DNA from 3 places in the Erwinia sp. TECH1 genome. Region 3 is predicted to be linked to each of the others. Evidence: predicted binding sites of a transcription regulator. Region 3 holds the regulator's gene; each other region holds the start of a gene.
The links. Region 3 encodes PurR, which represses purine synthesis genes. Its sites were predicted from a motif close to CANGCAAACGTTTGCNTG; they were not measured.

Region 1 (5,968 bases), 1.2 Mb from region 3:
TCCAGCAAAATCTGCACTATCTGATCGTCGCTATTATTCTGGTTTCGGTTCTGCCAGGCGTGGTGGAAGTGTTACGTCATCGCCGCGCGGCGCGTCAGCAGAAGCCGCAATAGCCTCTCTGTTATCGTCCGTCCGCCGGTAGCGGCGGCGGACGAGTTCCTTCCTGATGCTTTTGCTCATAAAATACGTTTTCATGGTCGTTGCTGACCGCTTCGCGGCATGATAAATAAACAGCCCGGCCCGCCCGTGCGCGGTGGCGCAAAAGGGAAACGCGGGCCGTTGACGAATTGGTAGCGCGCAAAACGGTTTTATGATGTAATACCGCCTAATTCTCAGGCGATAATCTGTGTTAAGTATCTGATTTAGCACAATAAACAACATAACAGGTCATCAATGAGCTGGATTGAAAGAATTCTCAACAAGAGCACAATCACCCCATCGCGCAAAGCCAGCATTCCGGAAGGCGTCTGGACCAAATGCGACAGCTGCGGCCAGGTTCTCTACCGTGCCGAGCTGGAACGCAATCTGGAAGTTTGCCCGAAATGCGATCACCATATGCGTATGCACGGACGTGACCGTCTGCACAGCCTGCTGGACGAAGGTTCGATGACCGAACTGGGCAGCGAGCTGGAACCGAAAGATGTGCTCAAGTTCCGGGATTCCAAAAAATACAAGGATCGTCTGGCCGCGGCGCAGAAAGACACCGGCGAGAAAGACGCGCTGATTGTGATGAAAGGCACGCTGCACGGCATGCCGGTTGTGACGGCCGCGTTTGAGTTCTCCTTTATGGGCGGCTCGATGGGCTCCGTGGTTGGCGCTCGCTTTGTGCGTGCCGTTGAGCAGGCGCTGGAAGACAACTGCCCGCTGATCTGCTTCTCCGCCTCCGGCGGCGCCCGTATGCAGGAAGCGCTGATGTCGCTGATGCAGATGGCGAAAACCAGCGCCGCGCTGGCGAAAATGCAGGCGCGCGGTCTGCCTTATATCTCCGTGCTGACCGATCCGACCATGGGCGGCGTTTCCGCCAGCTTCGCCATGCTGGGCGATCTGAACATCGCCGAGCCTAAAGCGCTGATTGGCTTTGCCGGCCCACGCGTGATCGAACAGACCGTGCGTGAAAAACTGCCGCCGGGCTTCCAGCGCAGCGAATTTTTAATCGAGAAGGGCGCTATCGACATGATCGTGCGCCGTCCGGTGATGCGCTTTAAGCTCGCCTCCGTGCTGGCGAAGATGATGAATCTGCCGGCGCCGCAGGAAGAGCGCGTGCCAGAGGTGGAAGAGGCGCCGCAAAGCCCTGAAGCCTGACCGATGTCCGAAAGGGCGCGCGTCGCCCTTTCACCAATGAACCGTAACTTGTGAACGGGATACATGGATACTCTTCCTCAAGCCACGTCGCCTCTGGCCACGTGGCTTCATTATCTTGAGAATCTGCATTCTCAGGCTATCGAACTCGGGCTGGCGCGCGTTCAGCGCGTCGCCGCACGGCTTGACCTTCTTAAACCTGCTCCGTTTGTTTTTACCGTCGCCGGCACCAACGGCAAAGGCACCACCTGCCGGACGCTGGAAACGCTGCTGATGGCCGCCGGCTATCGCGTCGGCGTCTACAGCTCGCCGCACCTGGTGCGCTATACCGAACGCGTGCGCATTCAGGGGCTTGAGCTGGCCGAAGCGGAGCATACCGCCTCATTTGCCGATATTGAAAAAGGGCGCGGCGACACTTCGCTGACCTATTTCGAGTACGGTACGCTTTCCGCGCTCTGGCTGTTTAAGCGTGCGCAGCTTGATGTGGTGATCCTGGAAGTGGGGCTGGGTGGCCGCCTGGACGCGACCAATATCGTGGATGCCGACGTATCGGTAATCACCAGCATCGCGCTCGATCATACCGACTGGCTTGGCCCGGATCGTGAAAGCATTGGCCGCGAAAAAGCGGGCGTCTTTCGTGGCGGCAAGCCTGCTATCGTTGGCGAACCTGATATGCCGCATACCATTGGCGAAGTGGCCGATGAGCTGGGCGCGCAGTTATTGAAGCGTGGTCGCGACTGGTCTTACCGCGTTGGCGGGCACGACTGGAGCTTTACCGACGCGCGGGGCACGCTGAACGGCCTGCCGATGCCGCAGGTGCCGCTGCCGAATGCCGCCACCGCGCTGGCCGCGCTGCGCGCATCATCGTTAAAAGTTGATGACGCCACGCTTTACGAGCTGGACAAAGCGATTTTGCCCGGTCGTTTTCAGACCGTTGCACAATCGCCGCGCATTATTCTGGATGTCGCGCATAATCCTCATGCGGCTGGCTACCTGGCCGAACGCCTGGGCGAGCTGCCGAAAGCCGGAAAGGTCCATGCGGTGGTCGGCATGCTGCACGACAAAGATATCGCCGGGACGCTGGCCTGCCTGGCGCCGCAGGTCGACTACTGGTACTGCGCGCCGCTGGCAGGGCCACGAGGCGCAAGCGCGGAGCAGCTGCTGGCGCATTTGCCGGGCGCGCAGGCCTGTGCCAGCGTGGCGGCGGCGTTTGACCAGGCGCGGCGACAGGCCGGGCCGCAGGATATCGTGCTGGTGTGCGGTTCTTTCCACACCGTAGCGCAGGTAATGGAAACGATGGAAACGGAGAGTGGCAGTGGCAAGTAAGTTTCAAAATCGTTTGGTCGGAACGGTGATCATCGTGGCGCTGGGCGTTATCGTGCTGCCGGGCCTGCTGGACGGTAAGAAAAAGCACTATAAAGAAGAGTTCGCCGCGATCCCGCTGGTGCCTAAGCCTGGCGATCAGCAGGAAACGGAGATGGTGCCGCCGGTCACGCAGTCGCTGCCAGCCCAGCCGCCGGAAGGCGCGGGCACAGCGATAGCGGGCCAGACCAATGAAAATACCTCGCAGGCTGAAAGCGGCTCTACCGCGCCGCAGGCGGGCAACCAGCCGACCGTGGTGTCGCCGCCGCCGGTAAGTCATGTTGTGACGGAAAAACCGGTCGAAAAACCCAAAGCGCAGCCAAAACCCGTAGAGAAGCCGAAGGCGGAACCTAAGCCGGTAGCGAAGCCGGAAACCAAACCGGAACCGAAACCGGAGCCGAAGCCCGTACAGCAGGAGAGCGCGCCGGCAGGTCAGGCGTGGGTCGTGCAGCTGGGGGCGCTGAAGAACGCCGCTAAGGTTAACGAAATCGTCGCCTCGCTGCGCCTTTCCGGCTATCGCGCCTTTACGGTGCCGTCAACGCCGGTGCAGGGCCAGATTACCCGCGTTTATGTCGGGCCGGACGCTTCAAAAGCGAAGATGCAGGCCGCCGTGGGCGAGCTGAAAGGCATCTCCGGACTGAGCGGCGTGGTAAAGCCTTATAGCGCACGTTAGATTGTTGCTATCGCAGCAAGAGACGGCGCCTTTCAGGCGCTGAAATCGGGCTGTCGTTGTGCCGTTTCAGGCGAGGCGGCAGCCCGTAAAACAAAGTAAATCAAACAGTTGCCGGGACGAGTCGGCCAGCCTGTTTTCCCGTTATCTCTGCAGGTTTTGCGCTGGTTTTTTTCACGCCCGGTTTTCATCAGGACGGTTAAGGAAAAGCTACGCAAACGTTTTCTTTTTCTGTTAGAATTCGCCCCGAACTCAGGTTGTGTCCCTGTGCTGCCCGTGCCGACGCGGCAGACAGCAGAGGGATGCAGCCTGATCAGAGGCACAGTCGCTGGAAGAGTTCATGGTCTGGATAGATTACGTCATTATTGCGGTTATTGGTTTTTCGGCTCTTGTCAGCCTGATCCGCGGGTTCGTTCGGGAAGCACTTTCGCTCGTCACCTGGGGTTGCGCATTTTTTGTCGCCAGTCATTATTACTCCTTCCTTGCTGTCTGGTTCACAGGTTTTGAAGACGAACTGGTTCGAAATGGAATCGCCATCGCGGCATTGTTTATCGCCACGCTGATTGTCGGCGCGATAGTCAACTATGTGATTGGCTCGCTGGTTGAAAAAACCGGCCTGTCGGGAACCGACAGGGTGCTGGGAGTCTGTTTCGGGGCATTACGCGGCGTACTGATTGTGTCGGCCATGCTGTTTTTCCTTGATACCTTCACCGGCTTTTCCAAAAGCCCGGACTGGCAGCAGTCCCAGCTGATTCCCCAGTTTAGCTATATAATCAGGTGGTTTTTTGACTACCTGAAAAGCACGTCGAGTTTTTTACCCCGGTAATTGAGCCGGGGTTGCGGCTTATGAGGAAATGACCACATGTGCGGTATTGTCGGGATCGCCGGTTTTATGCCGGTCAACCAGTCGATTTATGATGCGTTAACGGTGCTGCAGCACCGTGGCCAGGATGCCGCAGGCATCGTTACCATTGATGCCCTGAACTGCTTCCGCCTGCGTAAAGCAAACGGCCTGGTGAGCGATGTTTTTGAAGCCCGCCATATGCAGCGTTTGCAGGGCAATATGGGGATCGGCCACGTCCGCTACCCGACCGCCGGAAGCTCCAGCGCTTCTGAAGCGCAGCCCTTCTACGTTAACTCGCCTTACGGCATTACGCTTGCGCACAACGGTAACCTGACCAACGCCCACGAGCTGCGCAAGCAGCTGTTTGAAAGCGGCCGCCGTCACGTGAACACCACTTCCGATTCGGAAATCCTGCTGAATATTTTCGCCACCGAGCTGGATCGTTTTCAGCACTATCCGCTGGAAGCGGAGAACATCTTCGCGGCGGTGGCGGCGGTGCACCAGCACGTGCGCGGCGCTTATGCCTGCGTAGCGATGATTATCGGCCACGGCCTGGTCGCCTTCCGCGATCCCAACGGCATCCGTCCGCTGGTTATCGGCAAGCGCGCAATGAAGGACGGCCGCAGCGAGTATATGGTGGCTTCCGAAAGCGTGGCGCTGGATACGCTGGGCTTTGAGTTCCTGCGCGACGTGGCGCCGGGCGAAGCGGTTTACGTCACTGAGAAAGGGCAGCTGTTCACCCGTCAATGCGCGGAAAACCCCAAATGCAACCCGTGCCTGTTCGAGTACGTCTATTTTGCCCGCCCGGATTCCTTCCTGGACAAAATTTCCGTATACAGCGCCCGCGTGCGCATGGGCACCAAGCTGGGCGAAAAGATCGCCCGCGAATGGGAAGACCTGGATATTGACGTGGTGATCCCGATCCCGGAAACCTCCTGCGATATCGCGCTGGAAATGGCGCGCATTCTGGACAAGCCTTACCGTCAGGGTTTTGTGAAAAACCGCTACGTGGGCCGCACCTTTATTATGCCGGGCCAGCACCAGCGCCGCAGCGCGGTGCGCCGCAAGCTGAACGCCAACCGCGCGGAATTTCGCGGTAAGAACGTGCTGCTGGTGGACGATTCCATCGTGCGCGGCACCACGTCGGAACAGATTATTGAAATGGCGCGCGAAGCCGGGGCGAAAAAAGTCTATCTGGCTTCCGCCGCGCCGGAAATCCGCTTCCCGAACGTCTACGGCATCGATATGCCAAGCGCGACCGAGCTGATTGCGCACGGGCGGGAAGTGGACGAGATCTGCAAGCTGATCAAAGCCGACGCGCTGATTTTCCAGGACCTGGACGATCTGATTGAGGCGGTGCGCGAAGAAAATCCGGATATTGCCCAGTTTGAATGTTCGGTGTTTAACGGCGTCTACGTGACGAAAGATGTCGATCAGCGCTATCTGGAGCATATCCAGTCGCTGCGCAACGACGACGCAAAAGCGCTGGCGCGCCAGAACGAGGTCGAAAACCTGGAAATGCACAACGAGGGCTGATGCGCTCGCCGCTTTCCTGGTATCATGGGTCGGAAGCTATTCCGGCCCATTTTTTTTGGGCCGGCCCCAGGAAGGTTAAGGATTATTATGAAACGACTTATCATCGGCATTTCGGGCGCCAGCGGCGTAATTTACGGCATTCGCACGCTCCAGATACTGCAACAGGTCGATGGAGTGGAAACGCATCTGGTGATGAGCCAGGCCGCGCGGCAGACGCTGGCGCTGGAAAGCGACTATTCCGTGCGCGACGTGCAGGC
Region 2 (5,968 bases), 1.1 Mb from region 3:
ATGTTATCCATGACCGTGCGCTGTAAAACCAGGTTTAATTCCTGATGCACCATAGATACGCCGTTTTCCAGCGCCTCTTTGGAACTTTTAAAGTCGATCTCTTTGCCCTGAAAAAGAATGCTTCCCGTGTCTTTGCTATAAATACCAAACAGGCATTTTAATAAAGTCGATTTGCCCGCGCCGTTTTCCCCCATCAGCGCGTGAACCGAATGGGGACGAATTTTTAAATTAACGTTATCTAACGCCTTTACGCCCGGAAAGGACTTGCTGACGTTAGTCATTTCCAGCAGATACTGCCCCTGATCGCTGCTCATAATTCTACCTGGCGGATCGTTTTACGATCGGGCCCGTTCTGCGACGGGCCCGGTAACGGACGCGAGTGCGCCCGGAAAGACTTATTTACTGAACTGAGCGAGGTTCTCTTTATCAACCGGCACATAGGCCACGCGCACCACTTTACCTTCCAGCTTGTAGTTGGTGCCTTCGGTCGCCGGTTTGCCCGCCGCCAGGTTTTTCGCCATTTCAAAAGTGGCTCTGGCCTGGTTTTCCGCATCGTTCAGCACGGTGCCTTCCATCGCGCCGGATTTCACCATCGCCATCGCTTCCGGCAACGCATCCACGCCGAAGACCGGTACGGACGTTTTGTTATGCGCCTTCAGCGCTTCTACCGCGCCCATCGCCATCGCATCGTTATTGGCGATCACCACTTCGATTTTGTTGCCGTTCGGGCCGGAGAGCCACGCGTCCATCTTGTCTTTTGCCTGAGCGGTATCCCACATGGCGGTATCCAGATGCAGCTGCTGCGTTTTCAGGCCGTCTTTATTCAGGGTTTCGATCACGTATTTGGTACGCGCTTCGGCATCCGGGTGGCCCGGCTCGCCTTTCAGCAGCACAAACTGCACCACGCCGTCTTTGTTCAGATCCCAGTTGGCATTGGCTTTCCAGTGTTTCTCAATCAGCTCGCCCTGCTTGACGCCGGACTCTTTAGAATCGGTACCGACATAGTAAGCCTTGTCGTAGCTGGCCAGCGCTTTAGCAGAAGGCTCTTTGTTGAAGAAAACAATCGGAATATCGTTGGCTTTGGCTTTACTGATAACCACCGCCGCCGCCGCCGGATCGACAAGGTTAATCGCCAGCGCCTTCACGCCTTTCGCCACCATCACGTCAATCTGATCGTTTTGCGTTGACTGGCTGTTCTGCGAATCGTTCATCAGCAGCTGAATGCCGCTGCTGTTTTTCGCTTCCTTCTCGATATCCTTGCGCACCACGGACATAAAGTTGTCATCATATTTATAAATGGTTACGCCAATGCGGGTATCGGCCGCCTGCGCCGTTGCGCCAAACATCATGCTGGCAACCAGGGCTGTGAGGGTGAATGCCTTCTTCATTGTTCTCTCCGGTTCTTTGTAGGGTCGGTATGCGTGTGCAGCCGGACCGTGTTGTTATTCTGTCCCGGCCAGGCACGGCCATCTTAGTGAAGCAGATGTTAATTAACTGTGAACTTACTCACGGATTGAAAACGGTTACATGGCGGTATCGTTGCGTATAGTGATCGCCGCCACACTTTGGCAGGGCGCGACGGAATGACGGCGCACCAGCGTTGGCATAAAGCAGTGACCGGCCGACTCGTCCAGCAGGCCCGCCGCGCCTTTCAACGCCAGTTCGGTAGCCAGTTTAGCCATGGAAACAATAGGATAGCGGACGGTCGTCAGCTGCGGGTCGGTATAGCGGGAAATGGGGATATCGTCGAAGCCAATCACCGACAGCTGCTGCGGCACCGCAATGCCGTTATCTTTCAGCGCGGTCAGCGCCCCGGCGGCCATGCTGTCGTTATAGGCGAACACGGCGCTGAGGTGGAGATTACGCCCCAGCAGCTCCACCATCGCCGCCTCTCCGCCCTGCATATCCGGCTCGGCGCTGGCGATCCAGCTTTCGGCAGGCTGGGTAGCCTGCTCGGCCAGCGCCTGCCGCCAGCCCGCGCGTCGCTGGTCTGTATCTTCGATAGTATGGCTCGACCCCAGATAACCGATGCGCCGGTGGCCCTGCTGTTGCAACATGCGCATCGCCATCAGCGCGCCGCTGACGTTGTCCAGGCAGACGCAGCGGTGCGCGTAGCCCGGCACTACGCGGTTGATCAGCACCATGCCGGGCACCTGATCCATCAGCGAGGCCAGCTCGTCGTCTGCCAGGGCTTTGGCATGAACGATCAGCGCGCCGCAACGCTGACGGATCAGCACCTCGATAGCGTGCCGCTCTTTGTCCGCCTGATGATAGGAGTTGTTGATAAGTACGTGTTTTTGCATACGCTGCGCGACGGTATCCACCGCTTTGACCAGCGCGCCGAAGAAGGGATCGGAGACGTCCATCACCACCACGCCGATGGTATCGCTGACCTGGGAAGCCAGCGCCTGCGCGTTGGCGTTGGGTCGGTAGCCCAGCTGGCCGACGATGCCCAGCACTTTTTCCCGCGTTTCCTGTGTGACCGCCGCGCTGTGGTTAAGCACGCGTGAAACCGTCGCCACCGACACGCCAGCCTCACGGGCTACATCGCGAATGGTGATCATGGCTGACTGCCTGTGGAAGATAAGGTTTGCATAGCCCTCCCGGATGCGTTGTTTGCGGGGCTATTCTGACAAAGGGCAAGGCAAGACTGCGTGAATCAGGTCACACTGATGAAAACGGTTACATCCCTTTCCGTCACATTTGTGACGCTTATCATTTTTGTAACATTACGTCGCGGCTGCTCAGACGGGTGAGCTGACGCCAGCACCATTCGACCGGCCCCTGGCGGAAATAGCGCAGCCAGCACAGCGAAAAGAGGAGATTTACCAGCCAGACCAGCAGCACTACCACCAGCAGCTGCGGCCGATCGAGCCGGTTGAACCAGCCGAAATGGTTAAAAAGCGTGGTGCAAAGCAGCGTTTGCAGTAAATAGTTGCTCAGCGCCATCCGCCCTACGCTGCTGATGGCGCGCGTGAGGGTAAAACGGGCCAGCGTAGGCCAGAAACCAAAGCAAAGCGCGGCATAGCCGATAGCCTGAAGCGGCGCGCTCAGCTCGCGCGGCAGCTGTAAATAGAACGCTGACGGATAAAATGCCCAGCCGCAAGCCCACTGCAGATAAATGCCCGGTATTTCGATGATGGCCGCCAGCAGCAGCAGCATCAGCGCAGTGCGCCGGTAGTGGGTCAGGCTCCAGCGCCCCTGTAGCCAGCCGCTGCGCATCAAGGCGCCGCCAATCAGCATCAGGCCGGCCAGCTGCCAGCCGTACTGCGCCGCCAGCGACAGCAGGCCTGACGAGAGCAGATCGAGACGGTTGCGCACCGCTTCCCAACCGCCGTGGGTTTTCCAGAAGGTTTCATACTGAATATCCGCCGCCCCCGCCAGCCAGGAATTGTTAGGCTGATGGCCCGACAGCAGGCCGAACACCAGCAGCACGCCGCAGCCCACGATATAAAGCATCACGCCGGTATTAAACAGCTGCCGCGTCGAGGAGACGTCGCGGATCATCCGCCAGGCTACCAGCCCAATCAGCCCGTAATCCAGCAGGATGTCCCCTTCCCAGAACAGCAGACAGTGCAGAAAACCGAGCAGCACCAGCCAGCTCAGGCGCGCCTGTAGCCAGCGTTTGCCGCGCGAAAGCAGCAATTGCAAGCCGCCGCCAAACAGCAGCGCAAACAGCGCGAGGAATTTCAGCTGGGCAAAGAAATCGATCAGCGCCCACGTCCAGGCATCGCCCGGCGTAACGCTGCCCTGCCACGCCGGGTTCAGATAGGCGGCGCCCGGCAGACCGAAGGCGTTAATGTTGAGCAGCAGGATCCCCAGAATGGCGATGCCCCGAATAAAATCCAGCGTCTGAATACGAGGCATCGGCAGGCCCTGACTGTGGTGAAGGGTAACAACTGGCTACGACGGCGCGCCGTAGCTTAGCTGTGGCGAACGGCGCGCAGAAACTCCTGACGGGTGTTCTGGCTGGATTTGAACAGGCCGCCCAGTGAAGTGGTGGTGGTGGCGCTGGTCGCATCACGAATGCCGCGCGCTTTTACGCAGTAGTGCACCGCGTCGATGGAAACCGCGACGTTATTGGTGCCAAGCAGCGTTTGCAGCGCAACCAGGATCTGCTGGGTCAGCCTTTCCTGTACCTGTGGACGGGAAGAGAAAAACTGCACGATGCGGTTAATCTTCGACAGGCCAATCACTTTATCTTTCGGGATATAGGCTACCGTCGCTTTGCCGTCGATGATCACAAAGTGGTGCTCGCAGGTGCTGGTCAGCGTGATATCCCGCACCGTCACCATTTCGTCCACCTTCATTTTGTTTTCAATCAGGGTGATTTTCGGGAAGTTGGCGTAGTCCAGGCCGGAGAACACCTCATTCACATACATCTTAGCGATGCGGTGCGGCGTTTCCATCAGGCTGTCATCTTCTAAATCAAGATTAAGCAGCTGCATGACTTCGGTCATGTGCCCGGCGATCAGCCGCCTGCGGGTTTCGTCATCCATATCACGCGCAGGCGAGCGTAGGGGTGTTTCCAGTCCACGCGCAAGCAGCGCTTCGTGAACAAGTGTGGCTTCCTGACTTAACGTAGCCATGGCGATCTATTCTCCAGCAGGTGTAACGCCGGTCCCGACGGGACCGGTACAATTTCAGAGGGCGTATTTTGGTACACAACGCGTCGTTAATCCAGCGAATCAAGCTAAACCACCCTGAAACTGTTTCATGCAGCACCGGGATCGCGCCGCCAGACCAGCAGCCCGGCCACCAGCAGTCCCGCGCCCGCGACGTAAAGCGCTGGCTCGAGGCGATGGGTAAAAGTGGTGGAAAGTGCGGAAACCAGCGGCCCGGCCAGCTGGCCGATAGCGTAACCGGTGGTCAGCAGACCCGCCATATACCGGCTATGGCGTGGCGCCATCTCGCGGGCATATTGCAGCGAAAGCGACACCAGGTTAAGAAAGCCAATGCCCATCAGTATTGAACCGACCACCAGCCCGCTCAAACCCGGCACCACGGCGGCGCACAGCACGCCCAGCGCCTGCGCCCACAGGTTAAACGCCAGCCGCGTATTGGATGAACCGATATGCCGCATAACAATGCCCAGCCCGACGCCTAACACCGCCGTGCCGCCAAAAATGGGCCAGACAAACTGCGCAAAAGCGCTGGCAGGGAAACGGGCCGCCGCCATCTGCGACAGAAACGTGGCGGGAATGATGTAGCCAAAGCCGGCCAGGCTGTAGCTCCAGACCAGCTTTTTCAGCCCGCTGGTCAGCACCAGCGGTTCCGGCGTGGTTTCGGGCCGGTGCAGCTCGCCTTTACGCGGCAGGAAACGAAAAATAAGAGAAGCCAGCACCAGCGCCAGCACGCCATAGGCGCACCAGGCCTGCGCGGCGCTGACCTGGCGTGCGTGAAGAAACACGGCCAGCAGCCCGCTCAGAAAGATGCCCATGCCCGGCCCGGCGAAGACGGCGGCGCTTAAGCCGGGACGGCCATATTTATGCAGCTGCTCGTTGCTCCATGCCGCTACCAGCACCATCGCCCAGCCGCTGGCCCAGCCGATCGCAAAGCGCACCACGCCGTGCAGCCAGGCATCGGACACGCAGGCGGAAAGCAGCGTCAGGATCACCGCGCCGCCGATGCCTGCCTTAAGCCTGGCCTCCACGTGCGTGGTCGTCCGCATCGCGTTCCAGGAGCCGCAGAGGTAGCCCAGGTAGTTGAAGGCCGCGACCACCGCCGCGCTGGTCAGCGTCAGCTGATGCTCCGTAATCATCAGCGGCACCTGCGGCGTAAAGGTAAACCGCCCAATGCCCATCGCGACAATCAGCGCAATAAAAGCGCTTAGCGCTACCCGTATTGCCATTTGTTCTCCCTTCCGGCTTTATCCGGCTTGATGAAAGTGTTGCAGTCAGTCTGCATCATGGATAGACTTACAAAAAGTGAATAATACAAACCAACTTGTTTACGAAAAGAGAATAAA
Region 3 (5,968 bases):
AAGGCGGCAACGTAACTCGTGAAGCCGGCCCGGTTAAAGGCGGCACCACCATTATCGCCTTTGTGGAAGATCCGGACGGCTATAAAATCGAACTGATCGAAAACAAACACGCGGGCCACGGCCTGGGCGCGTAACGCGTCGGGGTGCCTTCCCGGCACCCTTCTTTCCCCTTCCCCTGCTGCAACCCATGCCGAAATTTGCCATAATACGCGCTCAATTTTCGCCTGTGAGATCCTGATGTCCGAATCGAACGAACTTAACGCCCTCAGCAGCCGTTTTCGCGGTTTTTATCCGGTAGTGATCGATGTTGAAACCGCCGGTTTCGACGCCAAAACCAACGCCTTACTGGAAGTGGCCGCCGTCACGCTGAAAATGAACGACGATGGCTGGCTGGAGAAAGACGAAACGCTCCATTTTCACGTTGAGCCGTTCGAAGGGTCTGTTCTGCAACCCGAAGCGCTGGCCTTTAACGGCATCGATCCTGCCAATCCGCTGCGCGGCGCGGTCAGCGAGTACGAAGCGCTGCACGCCATCTTTAAAGCCGTGCGCAAAGGTATCAAAGATCAGGGCTGCAATCGTGCCGTCATGGTGGCTCATAACGCCACTTTCGATCTGAATTTTATGAATGCCGCGGCGGAAAGAGCCGGGCTGAAGCGTAATCCTTTCCACCCGTTTGTCACCTTTGATACCGCCGCGCTGAGCGGTCTGGTGCTGGGGCAAACGGTGCTGGCGAAAGCCTGTACGGCCGCCGGAATGCCTTTCGACAGTTCGCAGGCGCATTCCGCGCTGTATGATACCGTGCAGACGGCCGATCTGTTCTGTGAGCTGGTTAATCGCTGGAAACGTCTGGGCGGCTGGCCGCTGGCGGAAACGGCGAACCTCGACTAAAAAAAACAGGCCTGACGCATTGTCAGGCCTGTCCGATAGTCTCTTCGCTTAGCGCAACGTTTTATTCTGTTGCGTCGGAAGGATATTTCTGCGCCGTCTCTTTGATCAGCTGCTGCAGTTCGCCCGCCTGAAACATCTGAATAATGATGTCACAGCCGCCGACCAGCTCGCCGTCTACCCACAGCTGTGGAAAAGTCGGCCAGTTGGCGTATTTAGGCAGCTCAGCACGAATTTCCGGATTCTGCAGGATATCGACATAGGCGAAACGCTCGCCGCAGGCGGACAGCGCCTGTACGGCCTGCGCGGAAAAGCCGCAGCTTGGCAGTTTTGGGGAACCTTTCATATACAGCAGAATCGGGTTTTCTGCGATCTGGCGCTCAATCTTCTCAATGGTGCTCATAAATGCCTTCCTCAATCGGCTACTTCGTGTCTGTATAGTGTAGCGAGTCTGCGAGCGTGATGAAAATGTCATTTTCAGTCGCCCGCTGACGCTACGGTCGGAAAACAAAATGTTAAAATACCATTTTCGGTCCGGCGGTGCTGCGTTAACTGTAAATATCAGCGGCAAATTTGCGCAGATAAATGTTTGAACAGGCTAAATTTTACAGCTTTTACCGCTTTGCGACGATTGAAACAAAAAAGGCCTTACTTTTTAGTAAAGAGTTCGATTAGAATCGTCCTGACTGACTGCCCAGGCGCAGATCTCCTTATTTAGCCATGCTCTTGCCACTGGCGGGAGCACAAACTGTTAATGGTAAAGATGCGTTTACTCATCACGTTGCTGATGCTGGCCTTTGCCCAGCTGTTTATGTCTGTGGCGCACGCATCGCCACACGCTGCCGTTAAAGCGGACCACCACAAAGCAGACAGCGCCACGCCTGCTCGTGAAGACGATCGCCGCAAGCGCCGCCCGGTGAAAACCTCTACACGTAAAGTAAAAGAAGCCAGCCCAACCAAAAGCCGTTCGCCCCTTGCTAAAAAGTTTAAGCTGCGCAAAAAAACGCAGACCGTCGCCGCTGCGCTGCCGCCCAAGAAACGCTATGGTCGTCATCGCTTGCGCAACGAAGAGACGGAAGCCTTAACCAGCGGCTCGGCCTCGGCCCCGCTTAAGCTCAGCAAAGCGCATCGCGCCCGCTATCAGAAAGCCCGCGAAACGGCGATGAGCAAGCTGATGAACCAGCTGGGCAAGCCCTATCTCTGGGGCGGCACCTCGCCCAAGACCGGTTTCGACTGTAGCGGTCTGGTCTGGTATGCCTATAAAGATCTGGTGAAGTTTAAGATCCCTCGCACCGCTAACGAAATGTACCATCTGCGGGATGCGGCTTCGATCAAGCGCAACGAGCTGGAAAAAGGCGATCTGGTATTTTTCAGCATCAACGGCCGCGCCTCGGCGGATCACGTTGGCGTTTACCTGGGCAACGGCAAGTTTATCCAGTCGCCGCGTACCGGCAAGGATATCCAGGTGAGTATGCTCAGCGAAGATTACTGGGAGCAGCACTACGTCGGCGCTCGCCGCGTCATGACGCCGAAAACTATCCGCTAGCCCACTCAGCAGGCTGGAGGCCCGGATCGCGCAAACGATCCGGGCCGGTTTACTCTTATTTGCGCAAAATTTTCGCCTGTTGCCCTAAAACCCTCGTGTTCTGCGCCTGCTCTTGTTAGAATCCACGGTTTGTTGCGCAACAGGCATTTAGCCGACATGATGTTCTGCTCAAGTCTGTTTCGCCACCCTGAACTCCCTCCTGTTATAACCATTCCGCAACAAATTATGCGCAACTTATATCAGGATTATCATCATTCCAGGCAATCGTTTAACAAACCGCTTTTCAGTGACTTACTGAACAGCGCAGGAGTCTTTTTCCATGGCAACCATAAAAGATGTGGCCAAACGCGCCGGTGTCTCAACCACCACGGTGTCCCACGTCATTAATAAAACCCGCTTTGTCGCTGAAGACACGCGGGAAGCCGTCTGGGCAGCGATCAAAGCGCTGCACTATTCGCCCAGCGCCGTGGCCCGCAGCCTGAAGGTCAATAACACCAAAACCATTGGCCTGCTGGCGACCTCCAGCGAGGCGCCCTATTTCGCCGAAATTATTGAGGCGGTTGAACACAGCTGTTTTGCCAAAGGCTATACGCTGATTTTGGGCAACGCGCATAACGAACTGGAAAAGCAGCAGGCCTATCTGTCGATGATGGCGCAAAAACGCGTCGATGGCCTGCTGGTCATGTGCGCCGAGTACCCGGATGAGCTGATTAAGATGCTGGAAGATCACCGCAACATCCCGATGGTCGTCATGGACTGGGGCGAGTCGCGCGGCGATTTTACCGACACTATTCTCGATAACGCTTTTGAAGGCGGTTATCTGGCAGGCCGCTATCTGATCGATCGCGGCCACCGCGATATCGGCGTGATCCCGGGCCATATGGAGCGCAATACCGGCGGCGGTCGTCATGCCGGCTTCCTCAAGGCGCTGAACGAAGCGGGGATTACGCTGCGCGAAGAGTGGCTGGTTCAGGGCGATTTTGAGCCGGAATCGGGCTATCGCGCCATGCAGCAGCTGCTGGCGCAAAAACAGCGTCCTACCGCGGTATTCTGCGGCGGCGACGTGATGGCGATGGGCGCGATTTGCGCCGCAGACGAGATGGGCCTGCGCGTACCGCAGGATATTTCGGTGATCGGGTATGATAACGTGCGCAACTCGCGCTACTTTACCCCCGCGCTGACCACCGTCCACCAGCCGAAAGAGCGTCTGGGCGCAACGGCCTTCAATATGCTGCTCGATCGTATTACCAGCAAACGCGAAGAGCCGCAGACGATTGAAGTGCATCCGACGCTGATTGAACGTCGCTCCGTAGCGGACGGCCCTTTCCTCGACTACCGTCGCTAAGCGCACGGGCGGCCATCCGCTGCCCGTCTTTTACGCCTCCCGCAGCCATTCGCTGTTCAGCGTTTCCGTTTCGCCTAAATAATCCAGCAGCCAGCGCAGCGCTGGCGACGCCTGCTGTTCCGACCAGCTGACGCAGCAGGGGCTATCCGGAAAAGGCGGATCCAGCCTCAGTTCGCACAGCGAGCCGTTTTGCAGCAGCGGTTGCGCAAGATGCCCCGGCACCATGCCGACACACAGCCCGGCCAGCAGGCAATCAAACGCGCTCTCCCAGTCCGGCGCGACCAGCCGTCGCTGATTATCCAGCGTCCAGGTGGTTCTTTTCGGCAGCGCGCGCGAGGTATCTTCCAGCACCAGCGAAGGCCACTCCCGGATCGCCTCCTCGCTAACCTTCTCCCGGTGTTGCGCAAGCGGATGATCCGCCTTCACCACGCAGCGCCAGTTGAGCATTCCCATATTGCGAAAGGCGAAGCGTCCGCCGACCGGAATGGCCTGCGTCGCGCCTATCGCCACGTCAACCCGGCCGTCGGCCAGCGCATCCCATACGCCGTTGAATACCTCCGGTGAAAGATGCAGTTCCATATCGGGAAAATGTCGGTAAAAATCCACCACCAGCTGGCGCGTACGCGCGGTTTTAACAATGCGATCGACGGCAATATTCAGCTGGCCGCGCCAGCCGTTGGCGACCTGCTGACACTGGCGTCGCGTGGCAAGCATTTTTTTGATAACACTCCGCCCTTCCTGAATAAAGACCTCGCCCGCCGCCGTTAAGACCACGTCCCGGTGACGCCGCTCGAACAGCGGCACCGCCAGCCACTCTTCCAGCTGGCGCACGGTATAGCTGATGGCGGACGGAACGCGATGCAGCTCCGCCGCTGCGGCGGTAAAGCTGCCGGTTCGGGCGACCGCATCAATCACCTCAAGCGAGTGTTCTGACCACATATTCTTCCTGCAAAATTTTTGAACGCAAGACGCAAATATTACCGTTTCACAACCGCTATCGCACTCTTTTACACTGCCGTCCGCTATTCACCTGATAAAAAAGAGCAAAATCTCATGCCGTCGAAAGGATTTTTACTTTACCTCGCGCTGCTCAGCGTTGCGGGTTTTCTTGCCACCGATATGTATCTGCCCGCCTTTACGGCGATGCAGCAGGATTTGCAAACCGAAGCGGGCGTCATCAGCGCCAGCCTCAGCCTGTTCCTGGCCGGGTTTGCCAGCGCGCAGCTGTTCTGGGGGCCGCTTTCCGACCGCATTGGCCGCAAGCCGGTGCTGTTGATGGGGCTGGGGCTGTTTGCCGTCAGCTGCGGCGCAATGTGGTGGGCGGAATCCACCACCATGCTGCTGACGCTGCGCTTTTTACAGGCGGTAGGCATTTGCGCCGCCGCCGTCAGCTGGCAGGCGCTGGTAATCGATCGCTATTCCGGCGCGCAGGCCAACCGCGTGTTTGCCACTATTATGCCGCTGGTGGCGCTGTCGCCGGCGCTGGCCCCGCTGCTGGGTGCCTGGCTGCTGAACCACTTTGCCTGGCGGTCGATTTTCCTGGCGCTGCTGCTGCTGGCCCTGATCCTGCTGGTCGCCACGCTTTTTCTGTCGACGCCTGCGCCAAAAGAGCATAAAGAAGAGGCGAAAGTAGGTTTCTTCACGCTGCTGAAGTCACCGATCTGGAGCGGCAACGTGCTGATTTACGCCGCCTGCTCCGCCAGCTTTTTCGCCTGGCTGACCGGTTCGCCATTTATTCTGGCCGAACTGGGCATGTCGCCGGGCGATATCGGCCTTAGCTACGTGCCGCAGACGCTGGCCTTTCTCGCCGGCGGCTACGGCTGTCGGGCGCTGCTGAAGCAGACCGAAGGCGCTTCGCTGCTGCCCTGGCTGCTGACGCTGTATGCCCTCAGCGTGGGCGCGTTTTTCATCGCCGCACAGGTGGAAACGCCTTCGACCTGGGCGCTGCTGCTGCCGTTTTGCGGTATGGCGCTGGCCAACGGCGCTATCTATCCGATTGTGGTGGCGAATGCGCTGCTGCCTTTTCCGCAGGCCAGCGGTAAAGCAGCCGCGCTGCAAAACACGCTGCAGCTTGGTCTCTGCTTCGTCGCCAGCATGATTGTTTCCGGTTTTATTGCTAACCCGCTCGCCACCACGTCGCTGGTCATGCTCAGTACTGTGTTTTTGACAATTATTGGCTATATTTTACAAAG

Region 1: cvpA (colicin V production protein) is a predicted target of PurR. The motif match lies at 3,543-3,560, and genes of this name have one in related genera.
Region 2: galS (HTH-type transcriptional regulator GalS) is a predicted target of PurR. The motif match lies at 2,672-2,689, and genes of this name have one in related genera.

Annotation. Positions count from the first base shown of each region.
Region 1 covers NZ_JBSRZK010000001.1:3,332,541-3,338,508, reverse strand. The annotation lists gene ACVWZ0_RS15580 (DedA family protein) at 1-113, shown strand, start outside; gene accD (acetyl-CoA carboxylase, carboxyltransferase subunit beta) at 394-1,302, shown strand; gene folC (bifunctional tetrahydrofolate synthase/dihydrofolate synthase) at 1,366-2,625, shown strand; gene dedD (cell division protein DedD) at 2,615-3,334, shown strand; gene cvpA (colicin V production protein) at 3,672-4,157, shown strand; gene purF (amidophosphoribosyltransferase) at 4,194-5,711, shown strand; gene ACVWZ0_RS15550 (UbiX family flavin prenyltransferase) at 5,799-5,968, shown strand, end outside.
Region 2 covers NZ_JBSRZK010000001.1:3,186,018-3,191,985, forward strand. The annotation lists gene mglA (galactose/methyl galactoside ABC transporter ATP-binding protein MglA) at 1-314, opposite strand, end outside; gene mglB (galactose/glucose ABC transporter substrate-binding protein MglB) at 396-1,388, opposite strand; gene galS (HTH-type transcriptional regulator GalS) at 1,524-2,564, opposite strand; gene yeiB (DUF418 domain-containing protein YeiB) at 2,716-3,867, opposite strand; gene folE (GTP cyclohydrolase I FolE) at 3,924-4,589, opposite strand; gene ACVWZ0_RS15020 (YbfB/YjiJ family MFS transporter) at 4,715-5,851, opposite strand; gene ptrR (putrescine utilization regulator PtrR) at 5,968-5,968, shown strand, end outside.
Region 3 covers NZ_JBSRZK010000001.1:2,105,588-2,111,555, reverse strand. The annotation lists gene gloA (lactoylglutathione lyase) at 1-134, shown strand, start outside; gene rnt (ribonuclease T) at 238-888, shown strand; gene ACVWZ0_RS09945 (Grx4 family monothiol glutaredoxin) at 950-1,288, opposite strand; gene ACVWZ0_RS09940 (C40 family peptidase) at 1,649-2,431, shown strand; gene purR (HTH-type transcriptional repressor PurR) at 2,751-3,776, shown strand; gene punR (DNA-binding transcriptional activator PunR) at 3,807-4,715, opposite strand; gene punC (purine nucleoside transporter PunC) at 4,830-5,968, shown strand, end outside.